DNA from 3 places in the Actinomadura sp. NPDC049382 genome. Region 3 is predicted to be linked to each of the others. Evidence: riboswitches for the same ligand, from Rfam matches in the RefSeq annotation. Region 3 holds a riboswitch; each other region holds the start of a gene.
The links. A riboswitch is a leader RNA that binds a small molecule or an ion and turns the genes downstream of it on or off. The one in region 3 is predicted to bind cobalamin.
Positions count from the first base shown of each region.

Region 1 (7,265 bases), on a different contig from region 3:
TGCCAGCGCTGACGACGACCTTGTGCGAGCGGACGCCCGGCACGCAGTACGCGGCGGCGCCCGGATGGTCGAGGACGAGGGTGCCGGGCACGGACGAGTCGCGGCGCGACACCAGCGCGAGCAGCGCCCGGTGCCGCCGCCGGGCCCGGAACACCCGGACCACCGCGAACATCAGCATGACCAGCAGCACGCCGGCCAGGCTGATCGCACCGAGCAGCGCCGCGACCTGCACGGCGCCGAGGCGTGCCGCCTGGTCGTCGTAGAGGCCGGGCAGCCCGCCGAGGACGCCCTTGCGGTACGGGAGGAGGGCCAGGCCGAGCAGGGCTCCGATCGTGGCGACGCCCCAGCACAGCCCGAGGGCCTGCCAGAGCGCGATCCCGATGCGCGGCGCTCGCCACGTCCACCGGGCGCGGGACAGGAAGTGCGCCCCGCCGACGGTCCCGAGAGAGATCAATGCGAGCAGGGCGGCGCCGGTCATGCCGGTGGTTCCTTACTCGTGAGGCCCGCGAGGGTCTCCCGGATCACGTCGATCTCGTCCCGCGACACGGACCGGACGAAGTGGGCGAGCGCCGCGTCCCGGTCACCGGTCTCGTTCAGCGCGCCCAGCATCAGCTCGGTCACGTACATCTCCCGGCTCGCCACCGGGTGGTAGCGCCAGGCCCGGCCGTCGCGCTCGCGCTCCAGGAAGCCCTTCTTGGCGAGCCTGTCCAGCACCGTCATGACCGTGGTGTGGGCGAGGTCCCGGTCGCCGGCGAGCGCACGGCTCACGTCACGGGCGGTCGCCGCCTCGTGGCCGGCGTCCTCCCGCTCCCACAGGACCTCCATGACCGTGCGTTCAAGCTCTCCCAGACCCTTCACGGCTTCAAGGTTATCCGACCGATACCGAGGTCACCACGTCAGGTAGTACTACCGCCGGTAGGGGGCGCCACGAGGCCCAGCTCGTAGGCGATGATGACCAGCTGCACCCGGTCGCGGGCGGCCAGCTTCGCCAGCAGCCGGGCCACGTGCGCCTTCGCCGTGGCGACGCTGATGTAGAGCTCGTCGGCGATCTCCTGGTTCGACAGGCCGCGCCCGACCAGGGTCAGCACCTCGCGCTCGCGGCCGGTGATCCCGGCGACCTCCCGCGGCTCGGCCCGCCGCGGCGCGGCGGCGGGCTCCGGACGGGCGGCGAACTCCTCGATCAGCCGCTTGGTGACGCTGGGCGCGATCAGCCCGTCCCCGCCCGCCACGACGCGGATCGCCGCGAGGATCTCCTCCAGCGCCATGTCCTTGACCAGGAAGCCGCTCGCGCCCGCCTTCAGCGAGCCGTACACGTACTCGTCGTCGTCGAACGTCGTCAGCATGATGACGTGCGCCCCGGTGATGCGGCGGGTGGCCTCGATGCCGTCCATGTCGGGCATGCGAATGTCCATCACGACCACGTCGGGGTGAAGGGCCTCGACCAGGTCGACCGCCTCGCGGCCCGTCCCGGCCTCGCCGACGATCTCCAGGTCCGGGGTGTCGGCGATCAGCACGCGCAGCCCGGCGCGGATGAGCGGCTGGTCGTCGGCCAGCACGACGCGGACCGTCATGCGGCCGCCGCCGGCGCCGGGATGCGGGCCGCCACCCGGAACCCGCCCGCGGGGGACGGCCCGGCGGCGAACTCGCCGCGCAGCAGCGCGACCCGCTCCCGCATCCCGACCAGGCCGTACCCGGCGCCGACCACGCCGCCGCGCCCGTCGTCCGCCACCTCGATCGCGAGCTCGCCGTCGCGGTAGTCGATCGTCACCCGGCAGCGGTCGGTGCCCGCGTGCCGGACGACGTTCGTGACCGCCTCCTGGACGATCCGGTACGCCGAGAGGTCGACGTCCGGCGGAAGCGCCCGCGGCTCCCCCGTCCGGCGGATGTCGACCGCGACCCCGGCGTCCGCGGTCGCCGCCGCCAGCCGGTCGAGGTCGGCCAGGCCCGGGGCGGGGCCGAGCGGAGCGGGGTCGTCGGCGCGCAGCGCGGACAGCATCCGCCGCAGCCCGGACAGGGTGTCGCGGCTGGTGGCCTCGATCGCGCCCAGCGCGTTGCGGGCCTCCGCAGGCTGCGTCTCGATCACCCGTCCGCCCACGCCCGCCTGGATCGCGATGATCCCGATGCTGTGCGCGACCATGTCGTGCAGCTCGCGGGCGATCCGGAGCCGCTCGGCGGCGACGGCCTGCGCGGTCTCCCGCTCGCGCATCTCCTCCGCGTGCGCGCGCCGCACCCGCAGCGAGTTCCCCGTCATCCATACGACGACCATCGCCAGGACGATGGTGAGGAGGAGCACCTCGTCCGCCATCAGGAACGCGGCGACGGACAGGAGTTGCAGGACGCCGGTGACGACCGCCACGGAGCCCGAGACCCAGCGCGGGCGTGTCGCCGCGATGTAGCAGACCGCGAGATCGGTGAGCAGGATCTGCCCACCCGCGACGACGCCGTTCGGCGTCTCCGACAGGGCCAGGATCCAGGAGAAGAGCAGGATCGCGTGGGCCGGGAGGGGGTTGCGCCGCAGCAGCGCGGCGACGAGCACGGTGAGGCCGACGCAGAGCAGGATGTCCAGTTCCCGCGAGAGGAACCGCCCGGTGGAGAGGGCGAGGAACAGGACGCCGGGATAGAGCGCGGCTCCCGACCAGGCGAGAACCGCGCCGCTGAGACGGCGCACTCGGGCTGACATGCGCCGATCGTAACCGCCGGCCGTTCTCCCGCACATTGGCCCGCGGGCGTAATCCCACGGGCTAACGGGCGTTCCGCAAATGTGTGCGACGGCCCGATGCGCGAAAACCGGGCCGATCGACACCGTTATCCGCATGAAACGCTGGATACCACTGCTCTTGGCCATCGAAGTCACAGCAATAGCCGTATTCTCTATCACCTACGACTCGCTGGATTTCCGCATCTACTGGCTGGGCGGAGACGCCATAACCGACGGGACCCGCCTCTACACGGAACAGCTGGCCGACCACTGGTTCACCAACACCCCCTTCTTCGCCACCCTCTTCACCCCCCTCTCCCTGCTGCCGCTCACCCTGGCCCGCGTGATCTGGCAATTCGCCGCACTGGCCGCCTTCATATGGGCATGCCGAATCACGATGAAACTGACCGGCCGCCACGTCCCCCTCATCGCCGTCGTAGCGGCCGGCCTCCTTCTGGAACCGGTCTACCACTCGTTCTTCCTGGGCCAGGTCAACCTCTTCCTGCTGGCCCTCGTCCTGGCCGACATGCACCGCGCCGCCCAAGGCCGCCCCGCCGGAATCGCCATCGGCATCGCGACCGCGATCAAACTGACCCCGGCCATCTTCGTCGTCCTGCTCCTGCTGACGAGGCGCACGAAGGACGCCGTGACCGCCACGGCCACCTTCGCCACGTGCACCCTGCTCGCCTACGTCATCGCACCGGAAGCGTCCCGCGTCTATTGGCTGGACACTTTCTACGACACGTCCCGGGTGGGCGTCCCGTACATCAGCAACCAATCCCCCTACGGCACCCTGAACCGCATATTGCGCGGCACGGCCGAAGTGGGCGACTGGTACACCGCCATCCCGCTGACGATCGCCGCGATCGGCCTGACGATCGCCGTCCTCTGGGCAAGAAGAGGCGACTGGCTGACCGCCACAGCCGTCACAGGCGCGACCGGCCTACTGGTCTCCCCCATCTCCTGGGCGCACCACTGGGTATGGATCGTCCCCGCCCTGGCGGTGCTCCTCAGGAACAACAACCGGAAAACCGCCCTGGCCGCCTACGTCCTCTTCGCGCTCTCCCCGCTCTGGTGGACGCCGCACAACGGCCACCCACTCCAATACGGCTTCCACATCTTCCTGACCCCGATCGCCAACTGCTACCTGCTGGCCGGCGTGGCCTTCCTGACCCACATGGCGATCCGCCTCAGGACCGCCCCGCCCACCGGTCAAGGTGAACTGCGGCATCCAACTCCCGCCGCTGCCGCCACCCGTGCCGTTCGAGATCCGGAGCGGATTGCAGACGGCTGACCGGCCCCAGACACAGCCAGGCGACCGGACGAACGTCCCCCGGAATGCCGAGCAACTCACGCAGGTAAGCCTCGCGGTAGAACGAAACCCACCCCACCCCCAAGCCCTCCGCCATAGCGGCCAGCCACAAGTTCTGAATGGCCAGACAGACCGAGTACAGCCCAGCATCGGCGATCGCATGCCGCCCCAAAACCGCAGGCCCACCCCGAGCAGCGTCATACGTGACCACAACCGAAAGAGTGGACTCCAGAACCCCATCGATCTTGATCTTCCCGAACCGCTCAGCCGCATCCCCTCGCAAACCACGAGCGAACACAGCCCTCTCCCCCTGGACATGCTCATAGAAGGCACGCCGAAGCCGAACGTCCCTCACCAGAATGAAATCCCAGGGCTGCGACAGCCCCACGCTCGGCGCGGCATGCGCCGCCGCGAGCACCCGGTCGAGGACGTCCCGCGGAATGGGCGCACCGGTGAACTCGGCGCGCACATCGCGGCGGCGGTGGATGACGTCGTAAAGCTCCATGGCAGGCTCCCGCTGCGTCGGGCCGCCGCATGGCGGCCGCGTGGAGCGGGGCCGGTCTTCGGACTCCCGGATCGACGCCGGACCGCCCGCCTTCCCAGCCTTCCGGCCAGTGGCCGCGCAAACGCGCATGGACGGCAGCTCCCCGGTCACCGCGGCGGGCCCGTGCCGGATTCACACCGGCTTCCCGATTCTCCCCACGAAGGGGCACCCCGCGTCAGTTCATGCCACCGGCGACTCTACCGCCGTCAAAGCTCACGAACGAAGGCCGCATCAACGAGCCCCAGCCAAGCACCCTGGTCATCTGCGAGCGGCCGCGCCAACGGCAACGACACGAACCGGCAGGCGAACGTCAACCCCGCATCGCCCTCGTCACCATCCACCACGTGCTCCCAGGCGTCCGCCACAGAGGCACCCGCGACAAGATGAAAGAACGACGTCCGGCGAGGCTCCCCAGAACACGGATGCGGCTTCTCCTCTACGGCAACCCGCCGAACAACCGAGACATCGCTCAGCCCCGTCTCCTCAAAAACCTCCCGCAAAACCGCCCGCACCAAGCCTTCACCACCCCTGACACCACCCGCTGGCACCTGAGTCCCCGCTTCCGGCATCCCGACATGATCGAAGACGAGCAACTCAGGACCAGGGTCATACCTGATCACATAAGCGGCGACACGAATCCTGGGCGGGCTCAACCGCCAGGACCGCCCTCCGCTCCCTCAAGCGACAGCCGACCCGGCGGCGGATACGGCAACTCCGGCCGCGACTCAGCGGAAAGCCCATCAAGAGCCAACTCGAGATAACGCCGCCAAGCCTGCGGCTCATGATCCAACAGCGGCGCCGCCGTGTGCTGGATGCCGCTCAGCAGCAGGACCACATCGGTGCCGGTGACATCTGGCCGCACGGCCCCCTGCCGCCGCGCACGGTCGGTGATCTCCTCCGCGACGTCGCGGAGCCGCTGGATCGCCTCCCGCACCTGCTCGCTCTGCAGGGACGGCCGGCCGACGACCTCGCAGAACGCCCGGTCCCTGACGAAGATCTCCACCCCGGCGGCCATGAACTCCCGCAGCGCCCGCCCCGGATCGTCGGCCTCCAGCAGCGCGGTCCCGGTGCTCTCCAGCTCGTCCAGCATGCCGAGCATGATCGCCGCCAGCAGGTCGGCCTTGGAGGAGAAGTGCCGGAAGACCGTGCCCTTGCCCACCCCGGCGCACTCCGCGATCTCGCCGATGGACACCTCGACCCCGCGCTCGGCGAACGTCCGAGCCGCCGCGTCCAGCAGCAGCCGACGGTTCCGCACCGCATCACTGCGCGACGGGACGCTTTTGGCCATGCGCCACTCCTTCCTACAGCGACCACTCTACCTAAGGTGACCAATCGGTCCGCTTATGAGCTCTCTAAGGTGACCGCCCGGTCCGCTTACGGACCGGCCGGAGCGCAGACCGCACATCGAAGGGAAAGTCATGAACGACAAGCTCGCCGGAAAGACCGTCCTGGTCACCGGCGCGTCCTCAGGCATAGGCGAGGCAACCGCACTGGCCCTGTCAGCCGCAGGCGCGGACCTGGCCGTCGGCGCCCGCCGAGCCGACCGCCTGGCGACCCTCGCGGACAAGGCACCAGGCGAGGTACTTCCCCTGAACCTGGACGTGACAGACCAGCAGTCAGTGCAGGCCGCAGTAGCGGCGACCGTTGAACACTTCGGCGGCCTGGACGTCCTGGTGAACAACGCCGGGGTAATGCTCAGCGGCCCGATCGCAGGCGCCGACACCACCGAATGGACCCGCATGGTCGAAACGAACCTGCTCGGCTCGATGTACGCCGTCCACGCGGCCCTGCCGCACCTGCTGAAGAGCAAGGGCACCGTCCTCCAGGTCTCCTCGACGTCAGGACGGATCGCATCAGCGGGCGGCGCCGTCTACGCCGCGACAAAGTTCGGCATCAACGCATTCTCCGAAGCACTCCGGCAAGAGGTGACCGCCCAAGGCGTCCGGGTGGTGATCGTGGAACCGGGCTTCGTCTCGACCGAACTGGCCGACCACATCTCCGACCCGGCAACCCGGGCAGCCGCACAGCAGATGGCCGCGTCCATGCGCACCCTCCAGCCCGAAGACATAGCCAACGCCGTTGTGTACGCCCTCACCCAGCCGGAACACGTAGCGGTCAACGAAATCCTCATCCGCCCAACCGACCAAACCCGCTAGCCAAGCCCCCTCCCTCGTACACTTCCACGCCGCGCAACGGGCAAGCACCTGCGAACACGCCCCGTCGACCAAGGCGGCAGCCGCCCAGGCTGCGGACGCCCCAGGCCATGCAAACGGCACGACCGTCCCAGCCGCAAGCGCTCCACCTGCCCGTGACTGGCGGTTTTACAAGCCCAGAGGGCGACACGGGACGCGCCGGTTCGGCTGGCCGGTCGCCTCCCTTCCGGCCTACGACACTGATCCGAGAGCGTGCGGACGCGTTGCCGTGGAGGGTCTACAAATCCCTGGCGGATCCCTCGGTGACTCAGGCAGGGGCGCGCCCCTGCGAACTCACACGGCCCGACCCCGCCAGGGCAGTCGGCCGGATCGGGGGATGAAGCCAGGCCCGTGTCGGTGTGATGGCCCGGCGCAGGCTATCGATCACACGCCTGAGGCCAGGCAGCGAGCAACTAGAACGAAAGCGTGCGCCAGCCCATCATGTGGCCCTGCCCCAACAGGCGGGCAACCCGGCTCGTTGACGGCCCAGACCGGGCAGGTGATACAGCCGGGCGCGGG
Region 1 is NZ_JBFARO010000012.1:847-8,111, reverse strand. It holds gene AB0K34_RS10555 (M56 family metallopeptidase) at 1-478, opposite strand, end outside; gene AB0K34_RS10550 (BlaI/MecI/CopY family transcriptional regulator) at 475-858, opposite strand; gene AB0K34_RS10545 (response regulator transcription factor) at 897-1,571, opposite strand; gene AB0K34_RS10540 (sensor histidine kinase) at 1,568-2,680, opposite strand; gene AB0K34_RS10535 (glycosyltransferase 87 family protein) at 2,814-3,992, shown strand; gene bluB (5,6-dimethylbenzimidazole synthase) at 3,889-4,515, opposite strand; cobalamin riboswitch at 4,547-4,742, opposite strand; gene AB0K34_RS10525 (NUDIX domain-containing protein) at 4,761-5,207, opposite strand; gene AB0K34_RS10520 (TetR family transcriptional regulator) at 5,204-5,842, opposite strand; gene AB0K34_RS10515 (SDR family NAD(P)-dependent oxidoreductase) at 5,973-6,710, shown strand.
Region 1: it holds a riboswitch for cobalamin, as region 3 does, so the genes downstream of both, bluB (5,6-dimethylbenzimidazole synthase) here and AB0K34_RS10485 (ribonucleoside-diphosphate reductase subunit alpha) in region 3, are expected to answer to the same signal.

Region 2 (7,265 bases), on a different contig from region 3:
CGCGGCACCACGCTGACCAACAAGAACGCGACGAGCATGCTCAACAACGCCTGCGGACTGCCCTTCGCGGAGCCGTTCAAGCTCTACAAGCTCTACGCCCGAGCGGCGGCCTTCCCGCTACAACTCCCGTAACACCTCAAAGAGACCGACCCCAGGAGCCGCCGGGCCATCGCCCGGCGGCGACGGGGCGTGGCCTGCCGTCGCGGTGCTTCTTCCCACCGGGCAAGACTGCGTCCCCTGCTTGAATGCATATACGTGTTCATTTGAAGTGGAGGTGGGCGTGCGGCCGCTGCAGCCGGGGGATCCCGCATGGGTCGGCCAGTACCAGATCCTCGCCCGGCTCGGTGCGGGCGGGATGGGGGTCGTCTATCTCGCCCGGTCGCCGGGCGCCCGGCTGGCCGCGCTCAAGCTCATCCGGCGGGAGTTCGCCGAAGGCTCGGCCTTCCGGGAGCGGTTTCGCCGCGAGATCGCCGCGGCGAGCAAGGTGAGCGGGCTCTACACGGCCCCGGTGCTGGACTCCGACGCCGACGCGCCGCAGCCCTGGTTCGCCGCCGGCTACGTCCCCGCGCCCACGCTGGGCGAGGCCGTCGCGAGCGTCGGGACGCTGCCGGAGTCCGCCGTCCGGACGCTGGGCGCGGGACTGGCGGAAGCGCTGCAGGCGATCCACGGGGTCGGCCTGGTGCACCGCGATCTCAAGCCCGGCAACATCCTGCTGGCCGAGGACGGCCCGAAGATCATCGACTTCGGGATCGCCAAGGCCGCGGACGCGACGCAGCTCACCGGCACGGGCGCCATGATCGGCACGCTGGCCTACATGGCTCCCGAGCAGATCGCCGAAGGCAAGGACGCCGGGCCCGCGGCGGACGTGTTCTCGCTGGCGGGTGTGCTGGTCTACGCGGCCACGGGTGCCAAACCGTTCGGCGAGCGGGACCCGGCCACGGTGCTCTACGAGGTCATGTACGAAGAGCCGTGCCTCGACGGCGTCCCCGCGTCACTGCGGGACTTGCTCGCCGCCTGCCTGGCCAAGGAGCCGGCCGGACGTCCCACGCTGGAGTCCGTGCTCGCCGCGCTGACCCCCGCCGATCCCCGGGCGTTGAACTCACCCGCGCTGCGCCGCGAGGTGGCGGTCAGGGAGGCCGAGGCGACCAGGGTGGCGTCGGAGCCGGTCACGGCACCCCCACCGACACCGCGGGTCGATGACACGGAGGCGGGCAAGGCCGGACGGCGCCGGTTCCTGGGACTGGCCGCCGCCGTCGCCGTGGCCGGCATCGGCGCGGGGGCGGCGGGCTGGGCGGTGACCCGCGGAGGCTCCGAGCCCGCCAAGCCCGCTCCCCGCGCGACCGCCCTCGCCACGGCGCCCCCGCCCGCGTGGACGTTCACCCCGCCTCGGCCCGTCAGCGGGACGTCGATGGTGCTGCTGGCGGGCGGCGTCGTGCTGTGGGGCGGCGAACAGGAGATGTACGGGGTGGATGCCGGCTCGGGGCGGCAGCTGTGGACGAAGGACAAGGCCAACGCCGTGTATTCGGACGACGTCGCCCCCGGATCGGCGTTCGTCGTCCTCGGCGGCGTGGTCGGCGACATTGAGGACCAGTTGATCACTCTGATCGACGCCCCGACCGGCAGGACCACGAACCTCCCCACGCCCGCCGGCGTCGTCCCCTCTTCCGTCATCGGCGTGGTCGGCGACACGATCCTCGTGCGTTCGCGGACGGACGTATGGGCGCTCGACCTGACCAGCGGCAAGATCCGGTGGGATCTCTCCACTGACGGGTCGTTCTCCGGAGCCGTCGACCAGACCAGCCTCTACCTCAGCACTGACCCTTCCCTCACCGCCCTCGACGCCGTCACCGGCCGCAAGCGCTGGGTCCACACCTGGCCCAGGAGCGGCGGCACCCGGGACGGGTCAAGCCTGGACATCGCGGTCGCCGGTGGACGATTGTTCGGCAACTTCGGCGATACCGTCCAGGCGGTCGACACCGCCACCGGAAGGCCCGTGTGGTCGCGAAACACCGACGTGCAATTCGACACCGTCATTCCCGCAGGCGCTAACGCGATCTTCAAGGAAGAGGTCCTCCACGCCTACGACCAGGCGACCGGCGACACCCGATGGACGCTGGTCGGTCCGGAACCGTTCAACAACGACCCGGGACACATCGCCGCGACCGGCGACCTCATCGCGACCGCCTTCAGCGACCCGTCAGGCCCGTCCAAGGGCATCTTGGTCGCCGGGGCCGACGGCCGAGCACTGTGGTCGCACTGGGGGCCGTCGGAGACACAGCGCGGTTGGGAAGTCGCGGTGTCCGGTTCGTCGGTCTTCGCGACCGACCACAAGCGGCTCTACCGCTTCCCGGTGACGCGGTGACGGCGGCGGCGCTGGAGCCCGGCGATCCCGATCGCATCGGGCGGTACCGCCTGCTGCGGCGCCTGGGCGAGGGCGGCATGGGGGTGGTCTACCTGGGCGCGTCCCCGGCGGGACGGGCGGTGGCCATCAAGGTCGTGCGGCCCGAGCTTGCCGGAGACCATGATTTCCGTGCCAGGTTCCGAAGCGAGGTCGAGGCCGCCCAGAAGGTCAGCGGCGCGTTCACCAGCCCGGTCGTCGAGGCGGAACCCGACGGCACCGTCCCGTGGCTGGCGATCGCGTACGTCAACGGCCTCAGCCTGAAGGAGACGATCGAGCGGTACGGGCCCATGCCCGAGCCGCTGCTGCGCACCCTGGGCGCCGGACTGGGCGAGGCCCTGATCGCGATCCACGCGGCGGGACTGCTGCACCGCGACCTCAAACCGGCCAACATCCTGCTCGCCAAGGACGGCCCCAAGGTCATCGACTTCGGCATCAGCAAGGCCGCCGACACCGCCACGCTCACCGCGGAGGGCCAGTTCATCGGCTCCCCCGGCTACATGTCCCCCGAGCAGATCCGCGGAACGCGGCTCACACCGGCCGCCGACGTGTTCGCCTACGGCGCCGTGCTGGCCTTCGCCGCCACCGGCCGCCCGCCGTTCGGCAAGGGCGCGGTCCCCACGATCATCCATAGGACCCTGCACGAAGAACCCGACCTGCGCGGCGTACCGGCCTCCCTGGCACAGCTGGTGACCGCCTGCCTCAGCCGGGACCCCGACCGGCGTCCGCCCGCGAAGCTGCTGCCGACGCTGCTGGCCGCCCAACCGGCCACGGCCGGCTGGCTCCCCGGCGACATGGGCGAGGAGCTGCGGCAGCGGGAGGACACCCTCGTCCTGGACCTGCGGACGCTCGCCAGGGCCCACACCCGGCGACGGCTGCTGATCGGCGGGGCCGCCGCCGCTGGACTGGCCGTCATCGGCGGCGGAACCGCCGCGGCACTGGCCGCGACCCAGGACGGGAAGGGGCATCGTCTCTCCCCGCCGAAGTTGCTGTGGCGAACCGCGATCGACGACGAGGACGACGTCACCCTCGACGTCCTTTCCCGCTCCATCATCTCGTCCGCCGACAGGGTCTTCGAGGACGAGGTCCGCTGCTACTCGCTGGCCACCGGACGGCAGATCTGGACCCGAGGCAACCAGACGCTCATCGGCCCGACGCTCATCTACACGATGGCCGGCTCCCGCATGGTCGCCATGGACGAGTCCCAGACGGTCAAGTGGACCTACAACGCACCCACGAAATACCGGTTCCCCGAACTCATGGTGTCGGCCGACAGGCTGCTGGCTCTGAGCGGGGATCGAACGATCACCGGCCTGGACCCCACCACCGGCCGCCGCCTCTGGATCCGCCAATGGCCGCAGGCGTCGTCCACCATCCTCCACGGCATCCAGGGACGCACCCTCCTCGGCCAGACGGCCAAGGAGAAAGGCGAGAACCAGTACCACGCACTCGACATCACCACGGGCGCCGTCCGATGGTCCAAGCCGCGCGAGACGATGCTCATGGTGCCGGGCGACGGTGACCTGATCTTCAGCAGTTCCTCCCACACCACTCTCGACGCGTTGTCGGTCGACACCGGCCAGAAGGTCTGGAGCGCCGACCTTCCCAACGCCGCAAAGGACCCGGACAACAAGGACGCGCTCTCCCTCAACGCGACCGTGGCCAATGGACTGGTCTACATGAACGGGCCGACCATCTACGCCTTGGACGCGGCCACCGGCCGACAGCGGTGGACCTACACGCCGGCCTCACCCGGCGGCCACGCCTTCCTACTCGACGGAAGACGCGCCTACATCCTGGACAGCCCGCATCTGGTCGCCCTCGATGCCCGCACAGGCAAGCGTCTCTGGTCCGTCAACACCCCCGCGTCCAAGACCGTCCCACTGATCGCCGCCGGCGGGCTGATCTGCACCGGCGTGGCAGGCACCACGAACTCGGGACTCTATGCGTGGGACGCCATGACCGGCGAAATCATCTGGAACTACCCCATGACAACCCCCGCCTCTACCGAGCAATGGGAATTCAGCACCAACGGCCGCATCCTCGCCGCCGCACACGGCAACGCACTCCTCGCCTTTCGCCTCGTCTGAACTAATGGCGGCCCAAGAGGCGAGTCAAACACCACCACAGTCGCAACGCCCCGCCCACACTGTGGCCCACCCTGCTTCGATGACAGGTGTCCATCCCGAACGGCGACCGCATGTGATCAAATGATGGCATGAACGCGATCTGGGGAAGCGTCGTCGCCGTGGTGGGCACACTGCTAGGCGTGCTGGTCTCTGCCATGACTCAGCGATGGAACTCCACCCGTTCCGAGCGCCTCACACGAGAGCGGCAGCTATGGGAGGAACAACTCACCGCGTTCAGCAGCTTCGCCGGCGCGCTCGTCGACTATCGCCGCGCCGAGTACGACCGTGCCCACAGAAGTTTGGACGCACCTGATTCCACTGCCCATCAGAACGCTCGCGAAGAATCCTATCGCGCACGCGCAACAGCCCAGCAGGAATTGTTCCGCGTTCAACTTCTGTCCGACAGTACTGGGCTGTTCCAATTGGCGGAGCAGGCTTTCGTCGCCACCGAGGAGATTCACGAAGCAGCCACCAAAGAAGAAGTGAAAAACAACGGCGAGCGGGCAAAGCAGGCACTCGCCGTCTTCGTTGAAGAGGCAGGCGGCCTGGTCCGCAGACCACATTGGCCGTCGGCCGGTGTGCAGGGCTAGACTCGTTGTGCGGATGGTTCACCCGCGCCCTGGCGGTGCGGGTGTCGCAAGAGGGAACCCGGTGAGAATCCGGGACTGCCCCGCAGCGGTGAGCGGGAACGACCGCCGTCATAGGCACTGGGCCCACGGTCTGGGAAGCGACGGCCAGTAGGACGCCCTACTCTGGTAGGAGCGACGCCCGCGAGTCCGAAGACCTGCCTCCGCCCGCGCGCCGGCCGGTGCGCGGTGGTCTGCGGCCTCGTGGGAGGGTCGGCGGCCGGCGCACACGCATGCATGGCGTGGGTCCGTCCCCTTCCGCAGCGCCGCCCGTGGCACAGCGAGGGAAGCCGCCATGAGAACCACGATCCTCGGATATCCCCGTATCGGGGCGAACCGTGAACTGAAGTCCGCCACCGAGGACTACTGGGCCGGACGCATCGACGCCTCCGCCCTGGAGAAGGCCGCCGCGGACCTGCGCGGCTCCGTGTGGAGGGAACTGCACGACGCGGGCCTGGACATGGTCCCGTCCAACACGTTCTCGTACTACGACCAGGTTCTCGACACCAGCGTGCTGGTCGACGCGGTACCCGACCGCTACCGGCACCTGGACGGGCTGGACCGGTACTTCGCCATGGCGCGCGGCGTCCAGGACGTCCCGGCGCTGGAGATGACCAAGTGGTTCGACACCAACTACCACTACATCGTCCCCGAACTCGGTCCGGACACCCGGTTCCGGCTGGCCGAGGGCGCCGACGCCAAGCCGCTGGCGGAGTATCGGCAGGCCAGGGCGCTGGCCATCGAGACGCGGCCGGTGCTCGTCGGCCCCCTCACGTACCTGCTGCTCGCCAAGTCCGCTCCGGGGGCGCCCGCGGGGTTCCGTCCGCTCGACCTGCTCGACGGGCTGGTGGACGTGTACGCGGAGCTGCTGGAGAGGCTGGCCGGGGCCGGCACCGATTGGGTGCAGTTGGACGAGCCCGTCCTGGTCGGTGACCGGACCGACGAGGAACTCGCCGCGCTCGAACGCGCCTACGCGCGGCTGGGCGGGCTGCCGGCCAGGCCGCGCCTGCTCGTCGCCACCTACTTCGGCACCGTCGGCGCCGACGCGCTGCGCGTTCTCGGCGGCACCCGCGTGGAGGCCGTCGGCCTCGACCTCGTCGCCGGGCCGCGCAACGTGGACGTGCTCGCCTCGATCGGCGGACTGCCGCGCAAGACCGTCGTCGCGGGCGTGGTGGACGGCCGCAACGTCTGGCGCGCCGACCCGCACCGCGCCAAGGCCGCCTACGCGGTGCTGCTGGGCCTGGCCGACCAGGTGATCGTGAGCACCTCCTGCTCACTGCAGCACGTCCCGATCGACCTGGACGCCGAGACCGGCCTCGATCCGGCGGTGCGGGAACGGCTGGCGTTCGCGCGGCAGAAGGTCGCCGAGGTCGTCGCACTCGGCGAGGCGCTGCGCCTGGAGAAGCCTCCCGCCGACGCTCGGACGCAGGCTCCTTCGCCGGACGTCGACGACGGCGTCCGGGCCCGCGTGGCCACGCTCGCCGACGCTCGCCGCGGTGGCCGCGCCACCCGGTTCACCGCCCAGCGGGACGCGCTGAAGCTGCCCGAGCTGGCGACGACCACGATCGGCTCCTTCCCGCAGACCTCCGCCATCCGCAAGGTCCGCGCCGACCACCGGGCGGGCCGTATCACCGACGACGCCTACGAAGCGGCGATGCGGGACGAGATCGCCCGGGTCATCGCGCTGCAGGAGGACCTCGGCCTCGACGTGCTCGTCCACGGCGAACCCGAACGCAACGACATGGTCCAGTACTTCGCCGAGCGGCTCGACGGCTACGCCGCCACCGAGCACGGATGGGTGCAGTCCTACGGCTCCCGGTACGTGCGGCCGCCGATCCTGCACGGCGACGTCGCCCGTCCCCGGCCGATGACCGTCGCATGGGCCGCCTACGCACAGTCGCTGACGGACAAGCCGGTCAAGGGCATGCTGACCGGCCCGGTCACCATGCTCGCCTGGTCGTTCGTCCGCGACGACCAGCCGCTCGCCGACACCGCCCGCCAGGTCGCCCTCGCGCTGCGCGACGAGATCGCCGATCTGGAGGCGGCCGCCATCCGGATCGTCCAGGTCGACGAACCCGCGCTGCGGGAACTGCTGCCCCTGCGCCGGGCCGA
Region 2 is NZ_JBFARO010000047.1:558-7,822, reverse strand. It holds gene AB0K34_RS25360 (right-handed parallel beta-helix repeat-containing protein) at 1-132, shown strand, start outside; gene AB0K34_RS25355 (PQQ-binding-like beta-propeller repeat protein) at 281-2,362, shown strand; gene AB0K34_RS25350 (serine/threonine-protein kinase) at 2,359-4,488, shown strand; gene AB0K34_RS25345 (hypothetical protein) at 4,617-5,117, shown strand; cobalamin riboswitch at 5,115-5,334, shown strand; gene metE (5-methyltetrahydropteroyltriglutamate--homocysteine S-methyltransferase) at 5,449-7,265, shown strand, end outside.
Region 2: it holds a riboswitch for cobalamin, as region 3 does, so the genes downstream of both, metE (5-methyltetrahydropteroyltriglutamate--homocysteine S-methyltransferase) here and AB0K34_RS10485 (ribonucleoside-diphosphate reductase subunit alpha) in region 3, are expected to answer to the same signal.

Region 3 (7,265 bases):
TGGCCGCCCCGAGCACCGAGAGCGCGGTGAGGGAGACGAGGGCGCCGGCGCGGCGCGCGGGCACGCTGAAGGACATGGGGGAACTCCGTTCGAGTCGTACGGGAAGGGCCGGATGCGCCGCGGATCGGCGTCCGGTGACGTACGGCGCGCGCGTCAGATGTGCGCGAGCGCCCTCGAACGGAACGGGGGACCCCGCCGGACCACCTGGTGCCGCAGCGCGCGGTCGGCGGCGGGGACGGCGGCCGGCGCCGGGGCGGGGACGACCGGCCGCTGCGGCACGGCCGGTTCGATGGTGAGCAGGGCGAGGAGCAGCCGGACGGGACGGTCGGCGGCGGCGGCGACCCGGCGGGCCATCGTCCACACGGACCGTTCGCCGCGCCGCAGCCACCAGGCGGCGACGAGCGCGGCGACGCAGTGCGCGAGCGTCATGGCCAGGCCGTTGCCGCCGTGCGCGGCGGGCACGGCGGCGAGGTCGGGCATCGCGGCCGCGTCGGTCATCGCCGCGTCGGTCATGGCGGCGTGCATCGCCGGGGTGTGGTCCGCCATGGCGGGCACGGGGTGTGCGGCCGGAGCTGCGGCGGCCGTGAACAGCGTGTGCAGCGCGAACTGCCCGCCGAGGAGCCCGCCCAGGATCGTGCCGAGCGAGCGCTCATGGCCCGCCAGCATCAGCGTCACGCCGACGACCGCGCCGAACCCCGCCGTCCCGGCCCAGAGCGGGACCGCTGCCCCGCCTGCGAGGACGTGTCCGAGCACCGCCAGCGCGACGCACACGGTGGCGAACACCACCGCGCGTGCGGCGCGGAACAGGGGCTGCGGGGAACGCTCCGACATGACGCCCCCATCGTGCCACCCCCCTCCGGGAGCGTGCAGCCGACCCCGGGAACCCGCACCGACGCGCCCAACATCTTGGGGTTGCGCATTGATCGTCAACAAGATGTAGGGTTCAACCCCGTGCTGGTACGCCCCCGCCGCCCGGCGGCGGGGGCGTCGTAAGAGGGAACCCGGTGTGAATCCGGGACTGCCCCGCAGCGGTGAGCGGGAACGACCGCCGTCACATGCACTGGGCCCGACCGGGCCTGGGAAGCGACGGTCAGTAGGACGTGCCTGACAGGTGCGCCGCCCGCGAGTCCGAAGACCTGCCCGCACGAATGGCCTGGGGGTCGTCCCCGGGCCGACACGTCCGGGCCTCGCGGGTGGGCCGAGGGCGGAGCGCGGCATGCCGCGCCCCGTTCGCATGCCTCCGCGAGGCGGCTTGCGAGGGGAGAAGCACGTGACACAGGCGTTGCACAGGGCACCGGCGTCGCACGGGGGCCGGGCGCCGGCCGCCGCGCCGCCCGCCGGGGAGGGCATCGCCGCGGAGGTCGAGGCCGCCTGCGCCGGGATACCGGACGTGGCGGCGGCGCGCGTGCTCGCCGCCGTCCGGTCCGGCGACGGGCTGGACGCGGCGGCGCTGCGGGACCTCGCCATCACCGAGGCCGCCGCCCTGGTGGCCGCCGAACCCGGCTACTCCAAGGTCGCCGCGCGGCTGCTCGGCGCCCGGATCCGGGACGAGGCGGCGTCCGCCGGCGTCACCGCGTTCGCCGAGTCGGTCGCCGCCGCGCACCGGGAGGGCCTGCTCGCGGACGGCCCGGCCGCGTTCGTCGCCGCCCACGCCGCCTTCCTCGACGCGCTCGTCGACGACGGCGCCGACGACCGGTTCGAGTACTTCGGGCTCCGCACCCTCTACGACCGGTACCTGCTGAGGCATCCGCGTTCCCGGCTCGTCCTGGAGCGTCCGCAGCACTTCCTGCTGCGCGTGGCGTGCGGGCTCGCCGACACCGTGGACGAGGCGGCGGAACTGTACGGCCTGCTCAGCACGCTGTCGTACCTGCCGAGCTCGCCGACGCTGTTCAACTCGGCCGCTCGCCGCCCGCAGCTGTCGTCGTGCTTCCTGCTCGACTCGCCGCGCGACGAGCTGGAGGCGATCTACGAGCGGTACGGGCAGGTCGCGCGGCTCAGCAAGTACGCGGGCGGCATCGGGATCTCGTGGACGAAGGTGCGGTCCCGGGGCTCGCTGATCCGCGGCACGAACGGGCACTCCAACGGCATCGTCCCGTGGCTGCGCACGCTGGACTCGTCCGTCGCCGCCGTCAACCAGGGCGGCCGCCGCAAGGGCGCGGCCTGCGTGTACCTGGAGCCGTGGCACGCCGACGTCGAGGAGTTCCTCGAACTGCGCGACAACACGGGCGAGGACGCGCGCCGCACCCACAACCTGAACCTCGCCAACTGGATCCCGGACGAGTTCATGCGCCGCGTCGAGGACGACGCGCCGTGGTCGCTGTTCGACCCGAAGGAGGTCCCCGAGCTGGCCGACCTCTGGGGGGACGAGTTCGACGAGGCGTACCGGGCGGCGGAGCGGGACGGGCGGTTCGTCCGGCGGGTCCCGGCCCGCAAGCTGTACGGGCGGATGATGCGCACCCTCGCGGAGACGGGCAACGGGTGGATGACGTTCAAGGACGCCGCCAACCGCGCCTGCAACCAGACCGCCGAGCCCGGCCAGACCGTCCACCTCTCCAACCTCTGCACGGAGATCCTTGAGGTGACGAGCGACGGCGAGGCCGCCGTCTGCAACCTCGGGTCGGTGAATCTGGCCGCGCACGTGACGTCCGCCGGAGTCGACTGGGAGCGGCTTCGTTCGACCGTCCGCACCGCCGTCCGCTTCTTGGACCGCACCATCGACAGGGGCTTCTACCCCACGCCCGAGGCGGAGAAGGCCAACCGCAAGTGGCGTCCGGTCGGGCTCGGCGTGATGGGTCTCGCGGACGTGTTCTTCACGCTGCGCCTGCCGTTCGACTCCGACGAGGCCCGCGCGCTGTCGACGCGCATCGCCGAGGAGATCGCGCTGGCCGCCTATGGCGCGTCCGCCGACCTCGCCGCCGCGCACGGGCCGCTGCCCGCCTACGGCATGACCCGCACCGCGCGCGGCCGGCTCCACCTGGACCACTTCCCGGACGCCGCGCCGACCCGTCCCGCCGAGTGGGCCGCGCTCCGCGAGCGCGTCGCGGCGGTCGGGCTCCGCAACTCGCTGCTGATCGCCATCGCGCCGACTGCGACGATCGCGTCCATCGCGGGCTGCTACGAGTGCGTCGAGCCGCAGGTGTCCAACCTGTTCAAGCGCGAGACGCTGTCCGGCGAGTTCCTGCAGATCAACGGCTACCTGGTGGCCGAGCTGAAGGCGCTCGGGCTGTGGACGCCGGCCGTCCGCGAGGCGATCAAGCGCGCGAACGGCTCCGTGCAGGGTCTCGTCGACCTCCCCGACGAGACCCGCGCCCGTTACCGGACGGCCTGGGAACTGCCGCAGAAGGCGCTCATCGACCTCGCCGCCGCCCGCACCCCGTACATCGACCAGTCGCAGTCGCTGAACCTGTTCATGGAGACGCCGACGATCGGCAAGCTCTCCTCGATGTACGCGTACGCGTGGCGCAGCGGGCTGAAGACCACCTACTACCTGCGCTCCCGTCCGGCGACGCGCATCGCGCAGACGACCGTCGCCACGGCTGCGGCCGTGTGCTCCCTGGAGAACCCCGAGACCTGCGAGGCGTGCCAATAATGCTGCTCGACCCCGGCATGGACCTGACCCTGCGGCCCATGCGCTACCCCGACTTCTACGAGCGGTACCGGGCCGCGATCCGCAACACGTGGACGGTGGAGGAGGTCGACCTCGCGTCCGACATGGCCGACCTGGAGCGGCTCACGCCCGCCGAACTGCACCTGGTGAACCGGCTCGTCGCGTTCTTCGCCACCGGCGACTCGATCGTGGCGAACAACCTGGTGCTGAACCTCTACAAGCACGTGAACGCCCCGGAGGCCCGGCTCTACCTGTCGCGGCAGCTATATGAGGAGGCCGTCCACGTACAGTTCTACCTGACCCTTCTGGACACCTACCTGCCCGATCAGGACGAGCGCGCGCGGGCGTTCGCGGCGATCGAGCACATCCCGTCCATCCGGGCGAAGGCGGAGTTCTGCTTCCGCTGGATCGACTCGCTCGGCGCCCTGGACGAGCTCCGCACCGCCGCCGACCGCCGCACGTTCCTGCTCAACCTGATCTGCTTCGCGGCCTGCATCGAGGGGCTGTTCTTCTACGGCGCCTTCGCCTACGTGTACTGGCTGCGCTCGCGCGGGCTGCTGAACGGCCTCGCGTCCGGCACCAACTGGGTCTTCCGGGACGAGAGCATGCACATGGAGTTCGCGTTCTCCGTGGTCGACACCGTCCGGGCCGAAGAACCGGAACTGTTCGACGCCGAGCTGACCGCGCAGGTCACCGCGATGCTGGACGAGGCCGTCCAGGCGGAACTGGCCTTCGCCCGCGACCTGTGCGGCGACGGCCTGCCCGGCATGAGCGCCGGCGACATGCGCGCCTACCTCGAATACGTCGCGGACCAGCGGCTCGTCCGGCTCGGGCTCCCGGCCCGCTACGGCACCGCGAACCCGTTCGCGTTCATGGAGCTGCAGGACGTCCAGGAGCTGTCCAACTTCTTCGAGCGGCGGGTTTCGGCCTACCAGATCGGCGTCGAGGGGAGCGTCGCGCTCGACGAGGCGTTCTGAACTAATGCGGGCGGGCACTCGTTGAGCAGAGACCCTAGGCCGAGGAGGACGCCCATGCCTTCCGTCGTCGACCGGATCAAGAGATATCTCAGCGGCCCGCAGGGCCGGAAGATGCGAGCGAGGGCCGAGCACTACGCCCGCGATCCGCGCACGCAGGCCAAGGCACGCCGCCTGCTCGCCCGATTCCGCGGCGGCCGCCGCCACTGACACGGTACGGCCCGTCCTCACCGAGGGCGGGCCGTCGCCGTGACGGGACGTCCGACGCCTCTTCTTGCATGCTGGACGTAACTGCAAGTCGTTTGCAATAGTGGCCGTATGGCCGACTACACGCTTCCCGACCTGCCCTACGACTACGCAGCCCTGGAGCCCGCGATCACGGGCGAGATCCTTGAGCTCCACCACGCCAAGCACCACGCCGCCTACGTGAAGGGCGCCAACGACACGCTGGAGAGGCTCGCCGAGGCGCGGGACAAGGAGCAGTACGGCGGCCTGGTCGGCCTGGAGAAGACGTTCGCCTTCAACCTGTCCGGGCACGTCCTGCACTCGATCTTCTGGGACAACCTGTCACCGGACGGCGGCGACCGCCCCGACGGCGAACTGGCCGCCGCCATCAACGAGCATTTCGGGACGTTCGAGGCGTTCCAGAAGCAGCTCACCACGGCGACGTCCACGGTCCAGGGCTCGGGCTGGGGCGTCCTGGCGTGGGAGCCGCTCGGCCGCCGCCTCATCGTGGAGCAGGTCTACGACCACCACGGGAACGTCGGCATGAACACCACCCCGCTACTGGTCTTCGACGCCTGGGAGCACGCGTACTACCTGCAGTACCGCAACGTCCGCCCCGACTACGTCGAAAAGCTCTGGACCCTCGTGAACTGGACGGACGTGAAAGCGCGCTTCGACGCCGCCCGCGCGTCCTAGAAGACGGCGGCGCCGGACGCGGCGCCGCTCAGGGGGCGGCGTTCACCTGGCCGGGATCGTGCTCAGAACCTTTCCTCGCGGCCTGGTGAACGCCGCTTCCCCATTGGGCGGACGCACCGCCCCGCCCACCCGCCGCTAGGCACGGTCACCGTTCCCTTGGCCCGATGCCATACCGCTCTTGGGGCGACCATAGGCTGCCCTCCATGACCGGCGAGTACCAGCATTGGGAGAACGTCCCCACGCGGTGGAAGGACAACGACGTCTACGGGCACGTCAACAACGTCGTCCACTACTCGCTCATGGACACCGTCATCAACGAGTGGATGATCCGGACGGCCGGTTTCGACCCGGTGACGTCCGCCGCCATCGGCCTGTGCGTCGAATCGCACTGCGAGTACAAGGCCGAGGTCGCGTTCCCCGACACGATCAAGGTGGGGCTCCGCATCGGCAAGCTGGGCCGCTCCAGCGTCCGCTGGGAGGTCGGCATGTTCCGCACGTCCGACGGCGCCCTCATCGCCGAGGGGCACTTCGTGCACGTCTTCGTCGACCGCGGCACCCGCCGCCCGGTCGAGATCACCGGCCCCGTCCGCACCGAGATGGAGAAGCTGCTCGCATGACCGAGACCCGCGCCGCCGTCCTCGTCGAGTCCGGACGCCCCGCCCCCTATGCCGACTCCCGCCCCCTGGATATCGCCGACCTGCGCCTCGACCCGCCGGGCCCCGGCGAACTCCTCGTCCGGATCGGCGCCGCGGGCCTGTGCCACTCCGACCTCTCGGTCATCAACGGCTCCCGCCCCCGGCCGCTCCCGATGGCCCTCGGCCACGAGGCCGCCGGCGAGGTGGTCGAGACGGGCACCGGAACCGAGTTCGCGCCCGGCGACCACGTCGTCCTCGCGTTCGTCCCGGCCTGCGGCCACTGCGACCGCTGCGTCGGCGGGCGCCCCGCCCTCTGCGGCCCCGGCGCGCAGGCCAACGGCGCGGGCACCCTCCTCGGCGGCGGCAGGCGCTTCGTCGCCGCGGACGGCACCCGCCCCAACCACCACCTGGGCGTCTCCGCGTTCTCCGAGTACACCGTCGTGTCGTCCCGCTCCGCCGTGAAGATCGACCCGGACCTGCCGTTCGACATCGCGGCCCTCTTCGGCTGCGCCGTCCTGACCGGCGCCGGCGCCGCCCTCTACAGCGCGGCCGTCACCCCCGGCGACACCGTCGCCGTCTTCGGCCTCGGCGGCGTCGGCCTCTCCGCCGTCCTCGCCGCCAAGGCCGCCGGCGCCGCGACGGTCTACGCGGTCGACCTCGTCCAGGACAAACTCGACCTCGCCGCCTCGCTCGGCGCCCACCCGGTTCCGGGCGGCCCGGACGCCACGGAAGCTCTGCGCGACCTGACGTCCGGCGGCGCGGAGAAGGTCATCGACACGACGGGCGTCGTCCCCGTCCTGGAACAGGCGTACGCCGCCACCCGCTCCGGCGGCACGACGGTCACCGTCGGCCTGCCCGACCCCGGCGCGCCCCTGACCCTGCCCGCTCTCAGCCTCGTCGCCGAGGAAAGAACACTGCGCGGCAGCTACCTGGGCTCCTGCGTCCCCCGCCGCGACGTCCCCCGCTTCATCGCGATGTACCGCAACGGCAACCTCCCAGTGGACGCCCTGCTCACCGGCAGCCTCCCCCTGGCCGACATCAACACCGGCTTCGACCGCCTCCACACCGCCGAAGCCGTCCGCCAGGTAATCACCTTCTAACCCACTACCCCGCACCGACTACCCCCCG
Region 3 is NZ_JBFARO010000011.1:125,664-132,928, reverse strand. It holds gene AB0K34_RS10495 (YcnI family protein) at 1-76, opposite strand, end outside; gene AB0K34_RS10490 (hypothetical protein) at 154-831, opposite strand; cobalamin riboswitch at 991-1,138, shown strand; gene AB0K34_RS10485 (ribonucleoside-diphosphate reductase subunit alpha) at 1,271-3,589, shown strand; gene AB0K34_RS10480 (ribonucleotide-diphosphate reductase subunit beta) at 3,589-4,584, shown strand; gene AB0K34_RS10475 (hypothetical protein) at 4,639-4,791, shown strand; gene AB0K34_RS10470 (superoxide dismutase) at 4,900-5,502, shown strand; gene AB0K34_RS10465 (thioesterase family protein) at 5,706-6,119, shown strand; gene AB0K34_RS10460 (zinc-dependent alcohol dehydrogenase family protein) at 6,116-7,237, shown strand; gene AB0K34_RS10455 (pentapeptide repeat-containing protein) at 7,256-7,265, opposite strand, start outside.